DNA from 2 places in the Paraburkholderia sp. BL23I1N1 genome. Region 2 is predicted to be linked to the other one. Evidence: riboswitches for the same ligand, from Rfam matches in the RefSeq annotation. Region 2 holds a riboswitch; the other holds the start of a gene.

Region 1 (9,540 bases), on a different contig from region 2:
ACACGTGGTGGGCGTTTACCGGGTCGGTGGCGTTGTACCAGGATATCGCCGGGCATCATCAGGGCACCACGGTCAGCACGGATTTCGTGGCTTCCGCGCCGGTTGGCGGCTGGTTGTTCTCGGTGGGCCCAGGCTTTACCTGGGCGAACGGGACGTATACACGGACGTTCTTCGGCGTGTCGGAGCAGCAGAGCGCTGCGTCAGGATTGCCCACGTACAGCACGAGTGCCGGCGTGCGGGACGTCCATATGAACGCCATGGTGACTTACGACTTTTCCAAACACTGGAACGGGTCGGTCTCGGCTACGTTCGGGCGGCTTGTGCATGACGCGGCAAATAGCCCGATTACCGAAAAAAGATTCGAGCTCAATACGCTCGCTTCGGTAAACTACAAGTTCTAGCTTCCGGTTTTTCGCGCGTTCGCAGCGCGCGAAAAACCAGGAATGCTTCAACCGCCTGCACCAGGCTCTTCAACTTCCATTCCCAATTCAGCGGCCATGCGCCGCACCACTGCCTGAAGCCGGCTCACCTCATCGGCAAGCCGCTTCTGTTCAGCCTTTATCGCCTCGAACGCCGACAACGGCACCGCCTCATCTTCCTCGCCCGGCTGGGCAAGCTCGCTTGCGCTGACCTCACCGCATAGCAGATGCATCCAGCGATTTTCGCGCTCGCCCGGCGTGCGGGCCAGCTTCACTACCCGCGACGGATCGTTGGCAGCCAGTTCGTCGAGAAACGCCTCGACTGACGAGATGTCGGCAAATCCATGCAGGCGCGCGCTGTTCAGGCGCAACTCGGCCGCGGTCTGCGGGCCGCGCAACAGCAAGGTGGTGAGCAAGGCAGCCGACTGGCTCGGCAAGCCTAATACCCGGTTCATGTTGTGCTCGAAGCGCGGCACGCGGCTGCTGCTGCCCTCCATCACCAGGCTCAGGCGCTTCAATCCGTCGACGGCGGTAAGCACTTCGGCTTCGGTCGCGTTCATCACGGGGGCGCGGCCGGTCTTCTGATTGCAGCCCAAAGTCAGCGCGTTCAATGAAAGCGGATAACTGTCCGGCACAGTGTGCTGTTTTTCGACCAGCACGCCCAGCACGCGCCCTTCAAGCAAAGTCAACGCACGGATGGAGGGACGGGAAACAGCGTCGGGAGTGGAGTTCATAGAGGATGTCGCGGCAGGCGCCGCCGGGTCTCGTGGAAGGTGTGCCTGATCGATGCACAGCCCTGTTGCATAGCCGGGCGGCAGGTTTTGGATTGTGGCCACTATGATAAACGCCCCGGTCGCTCGCGGTGCACCTATCTCCGCCATGGTCTGGTGCGCCCCGAACACGTCCACACGTCGGCATCCGCATTTTTTGCGCCGTTGACGAATTTCCATATTCGAGATAATTTCCCGAATATGAAAAAAACACAACCTGACGACAACGTCATCGACCGTCGCATCGCCCAGCGTCTGCGCGCGTTGCGCGCCGAGCGCAACTGGTCCCTCGACGATCTCGCGAAGCTCAGCAACATCAGCCGCGCCACCCTGTCGCGCCTCGAAAACGCCGCCGTGAGCCCCACGGCGAGCGTACTGGGCAAGCTTTGCGTCGCCTACGGCTTGCCGATGTCGCGCCTCATGCACATGGTGGAAGAAGACTTTGCGCCGCTGGTGCCGCGCGAGGCACAAACCGTCTGGACCGACACGAGCGTCTGCTTCCGGCGCCGCTCCGTGTCGCCACCGGCCCAGGCGTTGAGCGGCGAGGCGCTGGAGTGCGAACTCGATGCCGGCGCGCGGATCACGTACGACGCGTCGCCGAGAGCCGGCCTCGAACATCATCTGATCCTGCTCGAAGGGCAATTGCAGATCACCGTCGACGGCCGGAGCCACGACCTGCAACCCGGCGACTGTCTACGCTACCAGTTGTTCGGTCCCAGTGCTTTCGTCACGCCCGCGCACAGCGCGGCCCGCTACCTCCTCTTCATTGTCTGAGTTCGAGCCACCATGAGCGCAACCGCCATCACGAGCTTTTCCGCCGACGACCTCGTTCGCCATCTGCCCGAACTCGGCGCGCTGCTGCATGCCTGCGTCCATGACGGCGCGAGCGTCGGTTTTGTCCTGCCGTATAGCGTCGAAGAGAGTGAAGCGTTCTGGAGCGGCAAGGTGCTGCCGTCGCTGCGCGCAGGTGGGCTCGTGTTGCTCGTCGCGTGCCATGGCGAGTCGATCGCCGGCACTGTGCAACTGGACTACGACACCATGCCGAACCAGCGTCACCGCGCCGAGGTGCGCAAGCTGCTGGTCCGCCCCGCGTTGCGCCGCCAGGGCATCGCCAAAGCGCTGATGACGGAACTGGAGCGCCGTGCGCACCAGTTGCAGCGCAGTCTGCTGACGCTCGATACGCGCACCGGCGACAAGGCCGAGCCGCTTTATGCCGCGCTGGGTTACCAGGCTGTTGGTGTGATCCCGCAGTTTTGCCGCGACACGCTGGAGGAGCGGCTTGATTCGACCACGATCATGTACAAGACGCTCTGAGTGCGGCGCCAGTGGGCCGCCCGTGATGCATGCTCAAAGCGGACGATACGCAATCAGGAAGCCCGCGATGAAGACTCAGGCGAGTCTTCAATCTGCGCTTTAGCATGCTTTAGCGGCGCGCATCGAACGCGATCCGCACGGCCAGACCGGCAAGCACGGTGCCCATCAGCCAGCGTTGCACCAGCAGCCACACCGGCCGCCCGGCGAGAAACCCGGCGATCGAACCCGCCATGCTGGCAATCAGCGCATTGATCGTGACGGCGATCACGATCTGCACGCAACCAAGCGCGATCGATTGCGTCAGCACGCTGCCATGCGACGGCGAAATGAATTGCGGCAGCAGCGACAGATACATCACGGCGATCTTCGGATTCGCGAGGTTCGTGATGAGGCCCATCGTGAAGAGCTTACGGCGGCTGTCGTGTGGCAGGTCGCGCACCTGGAACGGCGAGCGGCCACCCGGCTTGACCGCCTGCCACGCCAGGTACAGGAGATAAAGCGCGCCGCCGAAACGCAACGCGTCGTACGCGTAGGGCACCGTCAACAGCAGCGCCGTGATGCCGAACGCCGCGCAAAACATGTAGAACACGTAGCCGAGCGCGACGCCGCCAAGCGACACTAGCCCGGCACGCCGCCCCTGGCAAAGCGATCGCGAGATCAGATAAATCATGTTCGGGCCGGGCGTGAGCACCATGCCGAGCGAGACAAGGGCGAAGGCGAGCAACGTTGTGGCAGCGGGCACGGCGGTCTCCTCTGTGAATTGAAGTCGGGCAGTGCCGCCAAATATAGCCGATGCCGCCAATTCAAGCCTTTAATCCGGGCATAAATCCGCACATAAAAAATGGGCATTGCGCGCGGCTTCACAGGAAATGTTACAGGAAACACTTGCGAGGAAGTTTTTTGCCCGGTATCGTCGAGCCGTTCTGCAATGCAGCGCGGGAGAGATCGTCAGAGGGTTGTGACGACGCCGACGGAGCAACCGCCCCGGAAACTCTCAGGCAAAAGGACCGCGCAGCTGGAACATCTGGAGAGCGGCGCCGTGCGCGCCCACCGAAGGGGATTCCCTGCATACCGCTTGCATCGCGCGCGTAGGCTCACGGGAAGAAACTCTCAGGTACATGGACAGATGGGGCATCGACGCCGGTTTCGAAATGAAATCGACACCGGTGATGCTCAACTACTCTGGATCATGTCATGTCACGAATCGCCATTATCGGCGCCGGCATTACCGGCGTCACGACTGCTCACGCCCTGGCGCAGCGCGGCCACGACGTCACCGTGTTCGAACGTCATCGCTATGCTGCGATGGAGACCTCGTTCGCCAACGGTGGCCAGTTGTCCGCCAGCAATGCCGAAGTCTGGAACAGCGCGGCCACCGTGTTGAAGGGCCTGCGCTGGATGCTCACGCGCGACGCCCCGCTGCTGCTCAATCCGATGCCCACGTGGCACAAGTATTCGTGGATGGGCGAGTTTCTACGTCAGATTCCGCGCTATCGCGCGAACACCGTCGAAACGGTGCGGCTCGCGATTGCCGCGCGCGAGCATCTGTTTTCGATTGCCGAGCGCGAGGGGATCGACTTCGATCTGGAGCGGCGCGGCATCTTGCACATCTACAAGACACGCAAGGAATTCGACGCGGCGAGCAAGGTGAATGAAATGCTGCACGAAGGCGGCCTGGATCGCAATCCAGTGACGTCGAGCGAATTGCACGCGATCGAGCCCACGCTGCAGGGCGATTTTTTCGGCGGGTTCTTTACGCCGTCGGATTCGACCGGCGATATTCACAAGTTCACGCGCGGGCTTGCCGATGCGTGCGTGCGGCACGGCGTGGAGTTTCATTACGACGCGGAGATTACGGCGATCGAGCAGCCTGCTGAGGGGCGATTCTCGCTGAGCGTGAATCTGGCTGGCGAACCGCAACAGTTTGCGTTTGAGCAGATCGTGGTGTGTGCCGGCGTGAAGAGCCGGGACTTTGCGGCCATGCTCGGCGATCACGTCAACGTGTACCCGGTGAAGGGCTATTCGATCACCGTCTGTCTCGACGATGAAGTCAGTCAGCAGCAGGCGCCCTGGGTGAGTCTGCTCGACGATAGCGCGAAGATCGTGACGAGCCGGCTCGGTGTGGATCGGTTCCGGGTTGCCGGTACGGCGGAGATCAATGGGTTCAACCGGGATATCCGCGCGGATCGGATTGCACCGCTGGTGGATTGGACGAGGCGCTATTTTCCTGACGTGTCGACTTCGAAGGTGATTCCATGGGCGGGGTTGCGGCCTATGTTGCCGAGTATGTTGCCGAAGGTTGGGCGCGGGAAACGGCGCGGCGTTTTTTATAACACCGGGCATGGGCATTTGGGGTGGACGTTGTCGGCAGCGACGGCGCAAGTTTTGGCGGGGGCGATTCAGTAGGCGATTTTTTCGCCGCAGGCCCGGTGTCCGCAAGGACACCGGGCCTGTCAGAGATTGGTGTCCATGGGCCCGGCCAAAGGCAAAACCACCCGCATCTGTTAGTGTTCTCTAACCCCGGCAGCTCGATGGAGCCCACATGCCAAAATCCCGCCCGGCTGCGCACAGAGCAGGCAATATCGCGGGCAGCACGCGCCTGACCGACGGCCAAATCGCCGCCGAAGCCAAAACGCGGTTAGCGTGGGACGCGGCTGTTCCCCAGAACGCCATCAAGGTCAAAGTCTCCCACGGTCGCATCACGCTGCTGGGTGAACTTCACCGTGACCAGCAAAGAACCGCGGCACTCCAGGACGTCACCCGCCTGTTTGGCGTAGCAGGCGTCGTCGACCACACCACGATCAAAGCGCAATAGCATCAGTTGGGAAGCGGTCGATCCGATTGCCTGCCCGAACGTTGGTTAGCACCCCTTCGACTGAATGTTGACAGCAGCTTCGTTGGTGTTCAGCTCAAGGCTCTACGCCTCCTCTTTCTCGTTCCGCTTTGGTGGCTGGTAGCGCCATTTGCTCGCATTGGGGTCGTTGCGCGCGTCGTCGCGTTCACGTTGTTCGGCGCGCGCTTCATCGGCACGGCCAAGTTCGGCGCGCCGGTCGCGCACGGCGGCCGGCGAATCGGCCTGACGCAACGGCGACGCCGAACGTTTCGGAGAAGGTATTGATGACATGGTGCCTCCCTTTTCGAGGATGTGGAACGAATCAACGTTTCTTGCCGGTCCAGCGACGGTCCGGACGGTGTAGGAGACGAAGCTGACGCAGGTATATCGAAGCGCCTAACATCAGCGCCATGCCCGCCACGATGCCCCGGATTGCGGATGTCATGATTTTTCCTTGGCCCGCCGGCCGCACAGCGCTTGATCGCCTGCGACATGAGGGCGGGCATCCGATTGCGCGCGCGACTGCTTTTGAGCGAACCGGGTTGCGACAAGCCCTAAGCAAGGATCATGCGCTCAATTGACCGCTGTGTCTGTAAGCCATTGGAGCGGTGGGCCGTAAAGCCGTTGGCGCGGCCGAGGCCGCCGATCTTGCGCTCGACTTTAAGCGAGCATTAAGTGATTACGATTAAGCTCTTCATGCTAAATGCGCGACGGCGGACCGCATCTGGCGCGTTTTGCCCTGCTCGCCCATTGCCGGAACGGCCACCATGTCGACACCCAGCCGCCTCAAAACGCCTCTGATTCTTGCTCTCTCGCTCGTGCTGTTGTGCGCCGGCGTGGCCGTTCTGGTGGGCGTGTTCGGCTTGCTGGTGAAACTGCTGGGGCCGGCCTGACGGGCCTCGGAAGGCGGAAAACCTAAGCGCCCCCTGCCGTCCCGCCGCTCAGAAGCATATTGACGTCGATATCGGCGAGCTCCCCAATCCGCTCGATCGTCACGTCCGCGGGCGGATTGCTGGAAATCTCCTTGGGATCGAAAGCGTAGTGCCCCTGGCGAGGAAATACCGTAGTCAGCCTTTCTCCCCAGGACTTCTTCATGGCCGTCAGTATCCGCAACTTGTCGTCCACCATCACGTACTGCCGGGCCGGATAACACTCCATCACCTGATCGAGCATCTGCTCCTTATGGATGTAGATCAACACCCGCCCCTCGACCTCGTCCCATAAGCCCGAGCGGGCAATCTTGCGCGGTTGGAACACCACGTCGCCGTCGGACAGAATCACTGCGGGCCCCTGCTTCGATACGTGTTTGATCGCATCCAGGGCCCCCGGATACAGCCGGTTCGCAAACGGATAGTCGATCAGAAACGATGACATCAACAACAGGCGCGTGTCGCGCGGGTGCTCCCACCGATACCGCTGCAATGCCCCAAGGTAATCCGCATAGCCCAGCTCGGCGCGCAAGTCTTCAAAAATTTCCCAGTATCGCGTGCTGTTCTGCTCGCCGAACTCGCGAATCATGTGCGCACGTAAATCGGCCAGTACATGATCGTTGTCCAGCAGCGTGTTATCGCAATCGAACAGAAACACGACGTCGTGAGGCGTAGCGTGATCAGCTTGCATCGTGGCTCCCATGTCCCATGAATTAGCGCTTTGGTTCATCGGCCGGCGCGGCCGGTTTCTCGGCGTGACCGCCGAAGTCGTGCCGCATCGCCGACAACACCCGGTTCGCAAAATCCGCCTCGCCCCGCGAACTGAAACGCGCGAAGAGCGCTGCGCTCAGCACCGGCGTGGGCACGCCTTCGTCGATCGCGGCCGCCACGGTCCAACGCCCTTCGCCCGAATCCGATACGCGTCCTGCGTAGCTTTGCAGGTCGGCGTCGTTGACGAGCGATCCTGCTATCAGGTCCAGAAGCCACGAACCGATCACACTGCCGCGCCGCCAGACCTCGGTGACCTCGGCGAGATTCAATTGGTATTGGTAAAGCTCGGGGCGGCGCAGCGGCGACGTTTCGGCATCGGCTTCGCGCGCGTGTTTGCCGGCGTCGGCGTGGCGCAGAATGTTCAGGCCCTCGGCATACGCGGCCATCATTCCGTATTCGATGCCGTTGTGGACCATCTTCACAAAGTGCCCCGCCCCCTGCGGACCGCAATGCAGGAAGCCCTGATCGGCCGTACTGGCGCCTGGCGTGCGGCCTGGTATGCGACCCGGCGTGGCGGGCGCCGAGCCCGCACCGGGCGCGAGCGTCGAGAAAATCGGTTCGAGCCGCTGCACGACCTCGGCCTCGCCGCCGATCATCAGACAGTAGCCGCGCTCACGGCCCGCGACGCCGCCGCTCGTGCCGACGTCCACATAGTGAAGCTGACGCTTCGCCAGATCGGCGCCGCGACGAATGTCGTCGTGGTAGTAGGAGTTGCCGCCGTCGATCACGATGTCGCCGGGTTCCAGCAAGGGCACGAGGTTCTCAAGCGTCTTGTCGACCACCGCGGCGGGCACCATCAGCCACACCGCGCGCGGCTTTTGCAGTTGCGCGACCAGGTCTTCGAGCGAAGCAGCGCCCGCGATGCCCTCCTGCTTCAGTTTGTCCACCGCGGCCGGTTGCACGTCGTAAGCGATGCAGTGCTGACCGCCCTTCGTCAGACGGCGCACCATGTCCGCGCCCATGCGTCCCAATCCAATCATGCCTAGCTGCATTTCTCGCTCCGGAAAGTGTCTCGTTGCGCGCTTCGAGCCGGTTCGGCGTACTGGGGCCCTGCCGCGTGCTTCATCCGCGGCAAGCGGCTCTCCTGACTGCAGGTGCGTTTGATCTGATCCGACGGACAGACGGTAGCAGTCTCGGATCGTCCGTGCAGTGAAGCGGGCATCCCCGCCTGCACTGAACGACGATACGCTTCTTTACGGGAACGGAGAACCCTAGCGCCGCTGCGCCTGAACCTTCCTGTATTGCGCGCGCGCAAAACGCTGCACCGCGCGCCACATCTGCGGATAGCGGTAACCCGGCACGGCGAACAGCACCAGCGCGCAAAGCGCCAGCAAGCCGCAGAACAGGAACGTGCCGCGATAGCTGAACGCCTCGACCAGCAAACCCGACAACACGCCCGACAGAATCGAGCCGACCCGCGCCGCATTGAAGAACAGCGCGGTCGCGCGGCCCGGCGCGTTCGGCATCAGATCCTGTACGTAGGTCATGCCGAGGCACGAGGTCACCGCGACCACGAACGCATTGAGTATCTGCATCGGGATCAGCGCGTGGACGTTGCCCGCCAGCGACATCGCGATGAAATACAGGGCGTGAACCGCCGCGCAGGCGCCCAGCCAGTTGGGCTTGTGCAGGCTCGACGATTTCGCGCCGAGCGCGAGCATCATCGGAATCTCCGTCAAGGCGCCGAGGCCGAGCATGATCGACACGTCCAGATGCGTGCCGTTCAGGCCGTGCACGATGTAAAGCGGCAGGACGATCATCGTGGCGTTCGCGGCGAGACCGAGCAAGGTGAGCGCCGCCACCGCACGGCGGATGTCATTCTGCGAAGCGACGCCCGGCAGGTCTTCGTGCGCCTCTTCGCCGGGTGCGATCAGCGGCGGCACGGTGATCGAGGCCGACGGCTCCGAAGCCGTGTCTTCCACCGTGTGATCGCCCAGGTGCCCTTGCGGCTCGCGCATGCGCCAGACGATCGCCGCGCAGGCCCCGAAACTCGCCGCCGCAAACAGGAAGAGCCCATAGAAGCCGGCACCGGCAAGCACCAGCGCGCCCACCGACGGACCGAACACCCACGCCGCCGAGAGAATGGTCCGCAAGGTGGCGCTCGCGAACGCGCGCTCCGCGGGGTCCGGCACCGGCAGCGCCGCGCGGCTGAACGAGAACACCATCGAGATGGCTGAGCCGCCCGCGCCGATAAAGATGATGCCCACCGCCAGCAACAGCCGGTAGTCACGCACCACGCATAAACATAGATAGCCCAGTGCGGCGGCCACCAGTGCCGCCAGCAACAAAGGCCGATGCCGTCCGCTCGCATCGCTCCACCGCCCGGCGAAGGTGCTGGCGAGCACCCCGCTGGCGGCGATCAGCGTCATGAAGATGCCGAGCTTGAGCGGCGTCATGCCGGCGCGCTCGACGCCGAACAGTGAGAGATAGGGAGCGGTGAACGACATCGCCACACCGAGCAAGAGGGTGGCGGCGGCCAGCGGCTTGAAGCCAGCGATGCGCAG
Region 2 (9,540 bases):
GTTGGCATGCGGGCGGTCTCCGAGTAGCGCCCGATAGACGCGCAATCGACGTCCAATTAACGGGCCGTGCCACTGTAGCTCGCGTTCACGAAAAACCGCCGATGCACCTGACGTGCGCGGGGTTTTGCACCCGCGCCGCGCCAACGCTCAAGGCTTCTGCAACAACGCCTTCAAACTCGCGAGCCGGTCTTTCGGCGACATCGGCGCTTCTTCAGGCGTCGGCGGCGGGGCATCCTCGAGCAGCATCTCGGGAATAAAGCGCGACGGCTCGCACACCACGGTTTCGCGCGCGCGCTTGCGCTTCTTGCACCAGTTCAGATGCAGGCTGCGCTGCGCCCGCGTGATCGCGACGTACATCAGACGCCGCTCTTCCTCGATGCGCGCGTCGTCGATCGGCTCGTCGTCGGGGCCGCCACGGTGCGGCATGATGCCTTCTTCAACGCCGACCAGAAATACGTGCGGATACTCCAGCCCCTTCGACGCGTGAACCGTCGAGAGCCGCACCGCATCCGGATCTTCTTCGCGGCCTTCGAGCATCGACATCAGGGCCACGGTCTGGATCAGGCCGAGCAGATTCTTGCCGGTGTCGCCGAGGCCGTCGGCGGTGTCGTAGCCGGTTGCTTCGCCATTCCCGGAACCGTCCGAGCCCGCGGGCTCAGCCTTGGTGCCCTTGCGCTTCAACCATTCCATGAACTCGAGCACGTTCTGCCACTTGGACTGCGCCTGACGTTCGTCGAACGCGTCGTACAGATAGGCTTCGTAGTGGATCGCGTCCATCAGTTCGTCGAGCAGCGGGCCGGCGGCATCTTTCTCGGCGCGGTCGGTGAGGCGCTGCATGAAGTCGCAGAACACGCGCATCGGTTCAATCTGACGCGGCGACAAACGGGCCTCGATGCCGCCCATGTACACCGCTTCGAACAACGACACCTTCGCCTGGCCCGCAAACGAGCCGAGCGCTTCGAGCGTCGTATTGCCGACGCCGCGGCGCGGCGTGGTGATCGCGCGGATGAACGCGGGGTCGTCGTTCGCGTTGGCGATCAGGCGCAAATACGCGCAGATATCCTTGATCTCGGCTTTGTCGAAGAACGACTGGCCGCCCGACAGCACATACGGAATCCGCTCGCGACGCAGCACCTGTTCAAAGATGCGCGCCTGAAAATTGCCGCGATACAGGATCGCGTAGTCGCGGAAATTCGCGCGCCGCTCGAACTTGTGCGCGGACAGTCGGAACACGACGGACTCGGCCTCGTGCTCTTCGTCGTTGCACGGTGTGACAGTGATCGTGTCGCCCATGCCGTGTTCGGACCACAGCTTCTTTTCGAACAGCTTCGGGTTGTTCGCGATCACGTTGTTCGCGGCCGTGAGGATACGCACCGTCGAACGGTAGTTCTGCTCGAGCTTGATCAGATGCAGCTTCGGAAAATCCTTGCTGAGCTGCCCGAGATTTTCGAGCGTCGCGCCGCGCCAGCCATAGATGGCCTGATCGTCGTCGCCGACCGCCGTGAAGGCCGCGCGCTTACCGGCCAGCAGTTTCACCAGTTCGTACTGGCACGCGTTGGTGTCCTGATACTCGTCGATCAGAAGATAGCGCAGCTTGTTCTGCCAGCGGTCGCGTACCTGCTCGTTCTTCTCGAAGAGTTCGGCGGGCAGACGGATCAGGTCGTCGAAATCGACCGCCTGATACGCATGCAGCGTCGCCACGTAATTGCGGTAGACGATGGCAGCCTGATGTTCGTCCTCGTTCGCGGCGATCGCGATCGCCTGCTCGGGCATGATCATGCCGTTCTTCCACAGCGAGATGATCGACTGGATCTTGCGAATGAAGCCCTTGTCCGTCGAGCCGACCTGCTCCTGGATCATGCCGAAGCAGTCGTCCGAATCCATGATCGAGAACTGCGGCTTCAGGCCGACGTGTTCCGCTTCCTGCCGCAGAATCTGCACGCCGAGCGAATGGAAAGTGCAGACCGTCAACTGGTTGACGGGCACTTTGCGGCCTTCCTTGCCGGGCGTGGTAAGCGTCTTGCCTTCGAGCAGCTTGCCCACGCGCTCGCGCATTTCCAGGGCGGCCTTGTTCGTGAACGTGACGGCGGCGATGTGGCGCGGCTCGAAGCCTTTGGCTTCGATCAGGTGCGCGATTTTTTGCGTGATCACGCGCGTCTTGCCGCTGCCTGCGCCGGCGAGCACGAGACACGGACCGTCAAGATAACGGACCGCTTCATTTTGAGCGGGGTTCAGGCCTGCGGACATCGTCTGTGGATGGGTAATGCGGTTGAGGGCGCCTGGTTGCGGAATCGCGAGACCGAAGGCCCGGGGGCATGCTGCGCGGGGGCGGCAGCTGGAACAGCGCCGCGTGTGCTGCGGGCTCCAGCTCGCTCCGCTTTCGCGCGAGAGGAGCGATGTTAACACGGATATCGCCGACAACCGCCCTCGACAACGCTGACAGTCCGCCTTGGGGACATGCCACAATTACGCCGTTGCGCGCCGTCGCCGCGGTGGCAAAACGGCGCGCCGTTTTTGCAGGAAGACACGCATGTCCGTATCGCTGAAGATTGGATTGATGGGTTACGGTTTTGCTGGCGCGACCTTTCATGCGCCGGTGATCGAGCACTGCGGGCGCGCGAACATCGCGGCCATCGCGACGAGTCAGCCCGAACACGCGCTGGCCGATTACCCGCATGCAAAGGTGGTGGCCGATCTCGACGCCCTGCTGGCGCTCGAAGAAATTGACTGTGTTGTGATCGCGACGCCCAACGACACGCACTTCGACCTGGCGCGCCGCACGCTGGAGGCGGGCAAGCACGTGGTGGTCGACAAGCCGGTCACGCTGACCGCCGCCGACGCCCATACGCTCGCCAACATCGCGCTCGCCCGGGGCAAGCTGTTCGTGCCCTTTCACAACCGCCGCTGGGACGGTGATTTTCTGACCGTGCGGGATCTGCTTGCCGGCAGAGAGCTGGGGCGCATCACACAATACGAATCGCATTTCGACCGTTTCCGGCCGGAAGTTCGGCAGCGCTGGCGCGAGGAAGCTTCGCGCGGCGGCGGTTTGCTATTCGATCTCGGACCGCACCTGATCGATCAGGCGCTGGCATTGTTCGGCGCACCGCAGACCGTGTCTGCGACGGTTCGGACGCATCGCGACCAGGCCAGCGCGCCGGACTACGTGCATATCCAACTGGGATACGGCGAGTTCGAAGTGGTGCTGCATGCAAGCGCGCTGACCGCGCTCGTCGCGCCGAGGTTTGCGATTCACGGCACGCAGGGGAGCTACGTGAAATACGGGCTCGATACGCAGGAAGATCAGTTGAAAGCGGGCCTGCGCCCTGGCGACGAAGGGTTCGGCGCAGACAACACGGCGGGCGTGCTGCGCGTACTCGAAGACGGTCAGGAAGTGGAGCGGGAAGTGCCTACGCGCAACGGCGAATATGTCGGCTTCTATATTGCCTTGGCGGATTCGATTCAGAACGGCGTGAAGTTCCCTGTCAGCGCTCAGGACGCGGTCGACGTGATGACGATTATCGAGCTTGCCGCCCGAAGCTCGGAAGAAGGCGCCCGGCTACCGTTCGAGCGTATTCGCTGACTGACTGTTTGCCTACGGGGCGCTTTCTGACTATCTGGCGGCGGCATGCGAACCATGCCGCCGCCAAAGCCAAAAAGCCTGACAACCCCGAAAGGAACATAACGTTACAAATAACCCCGCCTTCCCGGTCAGCGCGAATCCCCGGCTATCCGTTGCTACCCCAGTAGCACCACACACACAACGACAACGACTTCCGGAGAGTCCATGCCCCGTATCGTCCGCGCAGTAGCAGCATGCGCCTTGCTCAGCTCCCTCGCCGCCTGCGTGGTGGCGCCCCAGCAACCCGCGCCGGCGCCGCGCCCTAACCCGCAGCAGATCGCGGATCAGCGCTTCAACCAAGTGAACGGCCGTATCGACAACCTGAGCCGCCGCATCGACGCTCACGTCAACCAAGGCTACTACCCGCCCCCGCAAGGCGGCGCGTTGCACCATCGCCTCGACGTGATCCGTCAGGAAACTCGCGACATGGCGGCACAACACGGCGGCGGTCTTTCCGGCGACGAACAGCGCGTGCTGAACCAGGAACTGGACAACGCGGCACACGCCATCGGCGAATAATCGCGCCGGTTCAGGCACTGAAGCAAACCAGCGCGGGCATCACGTCCCGCGCTTTTTTTTTGATATCCGCGAGCCCGCAGCGCCAACCGCCATACCCGTTACGGGCCTTTATTTGACAAGCCTCCGGCCCTCGCGTACATTCGCCGCACGCGTCGGGAGAGCGTGCTGGCCGCAGAAAATCGCAGGCCGCGCCGCCGAAGGGGCATACCCGCAAACTCTCAGGCAAAAGGACCGACCGCGTCGAAAAACCCGCGTCCAGGCAGCATCAAGACATGGATTTTTCGCACTCTGGAGAGCGGCAGTAGCCGTCTGCGTCGCGTACGTCGAACGTATATCGAGCAGATTCTGGCAGGCTGCCCACCGAAGGGGCGCGCGTTTCACCGTGGCGATGACGGCTTCAACATCGCACGGCAGCGCAATCTCTCAGGTATCGAGGACAGAGGGGTCATGCAACGCAATCGCTCGCAGGCATTAGCCGCGAGGCGTAGCGCCGCATGGCCTTTTTTGTTTCGCGAGACGCCTGAGGCCCCATGACCGAACTCAAACACACCCCGCTCAACGCCACCCATCGTGCGCTCAACGCCCGTATGGTCGATTTCGGCGGCTGGGACATGCCCGTCAACTACGGCTCGCAGATCGACGAACACCGCGCCGTGCGCACCGACGCCGGCATGTTCGACGTCTCGCACATGTGCGTTGTCGACTTCACCGGCGAGCGCGTGCGCGCCTTCTTCGAATTCGCGCTGGCCAACAACGTCGCCAAGCTGCAAACGGCGGGCCGCGCGCTCTACTCCTGTCTGCTGAACCCGAATGGCGGCGTGATCGACGATCTGATCGTCTATTACTTCGGCGAAAATCATTTCCGCGTGGTCGTGAACGCCGGCACCGCCGAGAAAGACATCGCCTGGTTCGGCCAGCTCAACGCCGAAGGCAGCTTCGGCCTGACCATCACGCCGCGCCGCGATTACGCGATCGTCGCCGTGCAAGGCCCGAACGCCCGCGAAAAAGTCTGGCAAACCGTCCCGGCCGCACGCGCCGCCACGGAAGCCTTGAAGCCGTTCAACGCCGCGCGCGTCGAAGGCACGCCGTTCGGCGAACTCACCGTCGCCCGCACCGGCTACACCGGCGAAGACGGCTTCGAAATCATCGTCCCGGCGAATCACGTCGTCGCACTGTGGAACGCGTTGCAAGCGCAAGGCGTTCGCCCGGCGGGTCTTGGCGCGCGCGACACGCTGCGCCTCGAAGCCGGTATGAACCTGTACGGCCAGGATATGGACGACAACGTCTCGCCGCTCGACGCCGGCCTCGCCTGGACCGTCGATCTGACGTCGCCGCGCGACTTCGTCGGCAAAGGCAAGCTCGAGGCCGACGGCTCGCAGGCCGCGTTCGTCGGTCTGATCCTGCTGAAGGACAACGGCAAGGCGGCTGGCGTGCTGCGCGCTCATCAGAAAGTCGTCACGCCGCAGGGCGAAGGCGAAATCACCAGCGGCACTTTTTCCCCGACCATGCAGGAATCAATCGCCTTTGCACGTGTGCCGAAAGGCGTGCAACCGGGCGACACCGTTCACGTCCAGATTCGTGACAAAAACGTTCCCGCAAGCGTGGTAAAACTGCCGTTCGTACGCAACGGCAAGGTGCTCGCTGTTTAAGCAGCCGGCGCGTGCGTCAGTCCACTTTTAAGTTTTTAACGAATCACACCGCATAGGAGCATCCGATGAGCATCCCGGCCGATCTGAAATACACCGAATCGCACGAGTGGGTCCGCACCGAAGCGGACGGCACGCTGACGGTCGGTATCACCGACCACGCGCAGGAAGCGCTCGGCGACATCGTCTTCTTCGAAGTCCAGGAACTGGGCAAGACCGTGAGCGCGGGCGAAACCGTTGCCGTGATCGAGTCGGTGAAAGCCGCCTCGGATATCTACGCGCCGGTTTCGGGCGAAGTGATCGAAGCGAACCCGGCCGTCGCCGACACCCCGGACGGCGTGAACAGCGCGCCGTACGAGAACTGGCTCTTCAAGATCAAGCCGGCCGCGGACGCATTGCTGGATCGCCTGATCGACGCGGACGCGTACTCGAAGTCGATCGGCGCCTGATTCGCCGCACGTTGCACCATTACGTTTAAACCCGACAGGCGCGGCGCGTCCGATTCGATCATCGAACGGACGCCCGCACCGGCAGGAACACCTCATGAAGCTCGAACACCCGGATCGTCTGATGAACCGCACTCCTCTCTCGCTCGCCGCGCTCGAAGTGCACGACGCCTTCGCTGAACGGCACATCGGCCCGGATTCGGCCGACCAGCACGCAATGCTCGAAGCCCTCGGCTTCGCGTCGCGCGCCGCGCTGATCGACGCCGTCATTCCGAAAACGATCCGCCGCAGCGAAGCACTGCCGCTCGGCCCCTTCGTGCAGCCGAAGAGCGAGGCCGAAGCGCTCGCCGCGCTGCGTGAGCTGGCGGACAAGAACCAGGTGTTCCGCTCGTACATCGGGCAGGGCTACTACAACGCGCACACGCCAGCGGTGATCCTGCGTAACGTGCTGGAAAATCCGGCGTGGTACACCGCGTACACGCCGTACCAGCCGGAAATCTCGCAGGGCCGTCTGGAAGCGCTACTGAATTTCCAGCAGATGATCGTCGACCTGACGGGTCTGGCGATTTCGAACGCTTCGCTGCTCGACGAAGCCACCGCCGCCGCTGAGGCGATGACGCTGCTGCAACGCGTCGGCAAGCCGAAGTCGAACGTGTTCTACGTCGCCGACGACGTGCTGCCGCAAACCATCGAAGTGGTGAAGACGCGCGCCACGCCGGTCGGCATCGAAGTGAAAGTGGGTCCGGCAGCGGAAGCCGCGAACGCGAATGCGTTCGGCGTGCTGCTGCAATACCCGGGCGTGAACGGCGACGTGCGCGACTACCGCGCGCTCGCTGACGCGATCCACGCTGCGGGCGGCCACGTGGTGGTCGCCGCCGACCTGCTCGCGCTGACCGTTTTGACGCCGCCGGGCGAATGGGGCGCGGACGTGGCCGTCGGCAACACGCAGCGTTTCGGCGTGCCGGTCGGTTTCGGCGGCCCGCACGCGGCTTACCTCGCCGTGCGCGACGAATTCAAGCGTCAGATGCCGGGCCGGCTCGTTGGCGTGACCGTCGACGCACAGGGCAATCCGGCGCTGCGTCTCGCGCTGCAAACGCGTGAGCAGCATATCCGCCGCGAGAAGGCGACCTCGAACGTGTGTACCGCGCAGGCGCTGCTCGCGATCATGGCCAGCATGTACGCCGTCTATCACGGCCCGCACGGTCTGAAGACGATCGCGCTGCGTGTGAACCGTATCGCCGCGTTGCTGGCCGCCGGCGCGAAGAAGCTCGGCTACACGCTGGTCAACGACACGTTCTTCGACACGCTCACGTTCGAAACCGGTGCACGCACCCAGGCACTGCATGACGCTGCGACGGCCAAGCGCATCAATCTGCGCCGCGTGAGCGACACGCGCGTCGGCATCTCGATCGACGAAACCACCACGCGCAGCGATCTGGCCGATCTGCTCGCGGCGTTCGCCCAAGCGGCATTTGTCGACGAAGTCGCGCAAATCGACGCGCTCGATGCGGCGCTTCCCGCAGAGAGCACTGTGCCCGCCGCGCTTGAACGCACCAGCGCGTACCTCACGCACCACGTGTTCAACCGTCATCATTCTGAAACGGAAATGCTGCGCTATCTGCGCAGCCTGTCGGACAAGGACCTCGCGCTCGATCGCTCGATGATCCCGCTCGGTTCGTGCACGATGAAGCTGAACGCGACCTCGGAAATGCTGCCGGTCACGTGGCCCGAATTCGGTCAGATTCACCCGTTCGCACCGGCTGAGCAAACCGTCGGTTACCGCGAAATGATCGATCAGCTCGAACAGATGCTGATCGCGGCCACCGGCTATGCAGCTGTCTCGCTGCAACCGAACGCCGGCTCGCAAGGCGAGTACGCGGGTCTGTTGATCATCCACGCTTACCACGCGTCGCGCGGCGAAGCGCATCGCAATGTCTGCCTGATTCCCGCTTCGGCGCACGGCACGAACCCGGCGTCGGCGCAAATGGCCGGCATGCAAGTGGTCGTGGTGGCGTGCGACGCGCAAGGCAACGTCGATATCGAAGACCTGAAGAAGAAGGCCGCTCAGCACGCTGAGAAGCTCGCGGCGATCATGATCACGTACCCGTCCACGCACGGCGTGTTCGAAGCGAACGTCCGCGAAATCTGCGAGATCGTGCACGCGCACGGTGGCCAGGTCTACGTGGACGGCGCGAACATGAACGCCATGGTCGGCCTGTGCGCCCCGGGCCAGTTCGGCGGCGACGTCTCGCACCTGAACCTGCACAAGACCTTCTGTATTCCGCACGGCGGCGGCGGACCGGGCGTCGGTCCGGTCGCCGTCGGCGCGCATCTCGCGCAATTCCTGCCGAATCAGCTTGCAACGGGCTACGAACGCGCGCCGAACGGTATCGGCGCTGTGTCGGGCGCACCGTACGGTTCCGCCTCGATCCTGCCAATTTCGTGGATGTACATCGCGATGATGGGTGCGAAGAACCTCACGGCCGCCACGGAAACCGCGATCCTCAACGCCAACTACGTCGCGAACAAACTCGCGCCGCATTATCCGGTGCTGTACTCGGGCCCCGGCGGACTGGTCGCACACGAGTGCATTCTCGATCTGCGCCCGATCAAGGAAACCAGCGGCATCACCGTCGACGACGTCGCCAAGCGTCTCGCCGACTACGGCTTCCACGCACCGACCATGAGCTTCCCGGTGCCGGGCACGCTGATGGTCGAGCCGACCGAATCGGAATCGAAGGAAGAACTCGACCGCTTCATCGAAGCGATGATCGCGATCCGCGAGGAAATTCGCGCGGTGGAAGAAGGCCGTTCGGACCGCGAAGACAATCCGCTCAAGCATGCACCGCATACGGCGGCGGTGGTCATCGCGAACGAATGGAAGCATGCGTATGCGCGCGAAACCGCCGCGTATCCGCTGCCCACACTGATCGCGAAGAAGTACTGGCCGCCAGTCGGCCGTGCGGACAACGTGTACGGCGACCGCAATCTGTTCTGCTCCTGCGTACCGATCGCCGACTACGAGTAAGTCCGGCCTTGACCGCGCATCGCCTGAAGGTTGTAAGCAGGCGTTGCGCGGTTCTGTCGCTTGTGTCCGCAAACGGCTAACATCACACACCGAATCAGCCAAACGAGGAGTTTCGCATGGCGCGAAAGGTGCGATTGATGCAAAGCCGGACCGAAACAAGGCGAGTCCAGACGTGGCAACAGGCCTGCGCGCTACTGTTGGCAGGCGCAGCGGTGCTGCTGCTGCCGCTGCGGCAGGCGCAAGCCGCGATGAATTTTTGTGCGGCGCCCGCGCTGCAAACCA

The links. A riboswitch is a leader RNA that binds a small molecule or an ion and turns the genes downstream of it on or off. The one in region 2 is predicted to bind glycine.
Region 1: another riboswitch for glycine. It lies ahead of B0G76_RS25635 (D-amino acid dehydrogenase); the one in region 2 lies ahead of gcvT (glycine cleavage system aminomethyltransferase GcvT).

What each region holds. Positions count from the first base shown of each region.
Region 1 covers NZ_RAPV01000001.1:5,486,618-5,496,157, reverse strand. Annotated here, with positions in the region: gene B0G76_RS25660 (MipA/OmpV family protein) at 1-401, shown strand, start outside; gene B0G76_RS25655 (YceH family protein) at 449-1,153, opposite strand; gene B0G76_RS25650 (helix-turn-helix domain-containing protein) at 1,391-1,963, shown strand; gene B0G76_RS25645 (GNAT family N-acetyltransferase) at 1,976-2,503, shown strand; gene B0G76_RS25640 (LysE family translocator) at 2,613-3,245, opposite strand; glycine riboswitch at 3,430-3,523, shown strand; gene B0G76_RS25635 (D-amino acid dehydrogenase) at 3,698-4,909, shown strand; gene B0G76_RS25630 (BON domain-containing protein) at 5,046-5,318, shown strand; gene B0G76_RS42535 (hypothetical protein) at 5,421-5,627, opposite strand; gene B0G76_RS44090 (hypothetical protein) at 5,659-5,781, opposite strand; gene B0G76_RS44085 (hypothetical protein) at 6,104-6,229, shown strand; gene B0G76_RS25625 (HAD family hydrolase) at 6,252-6,956, opposite strand; gene gnd (phosphogluconate dehydrogenase (NAD(+)-dependent, decarboxylating)) at 6,979-8,028, opposite strand; gene B0G76_RS25615 (sugar efflux transporter) at 8,248-9,540, opposite strand, start outside.
Region 2 covers NZ_RAPV01000002.1:278,248-287,787, forward strand. Annotated here, with positions in the region: gene B0G76_RS33910 (hypothetical protein) at 1-8, opposite strand, end outside; gene B0G76_RS33915 (UvrD-helicase domain-containing protein) at 148-2,247, opposite strand; gene B0G76_RS33920 (oxidoreductase) at 2,531-3,580, shown strand; gene B0G76_RS33925 (hypothetical protein) at 3,785-4,138, shown strand; glycine riboswitch at 4,282-4,383, shown strand; glycine riboswitch at 4,417-4,588, shown strand; gene gcvT (glycine cleavage system aminomethyltransferase GcvT) at 4,669-5,787, shown strand; gene gcvH (glycine cleavage system protein GcvH) at 5,853-6,233, shown strand; gene gcvP (aminomethyl-transferring glycine dehydrogenase) at 6,328-9,258, shown strand; gene B0G76_RS33945 (alginate lyase family protein) at 9,375-9,540, shown strand, end outside.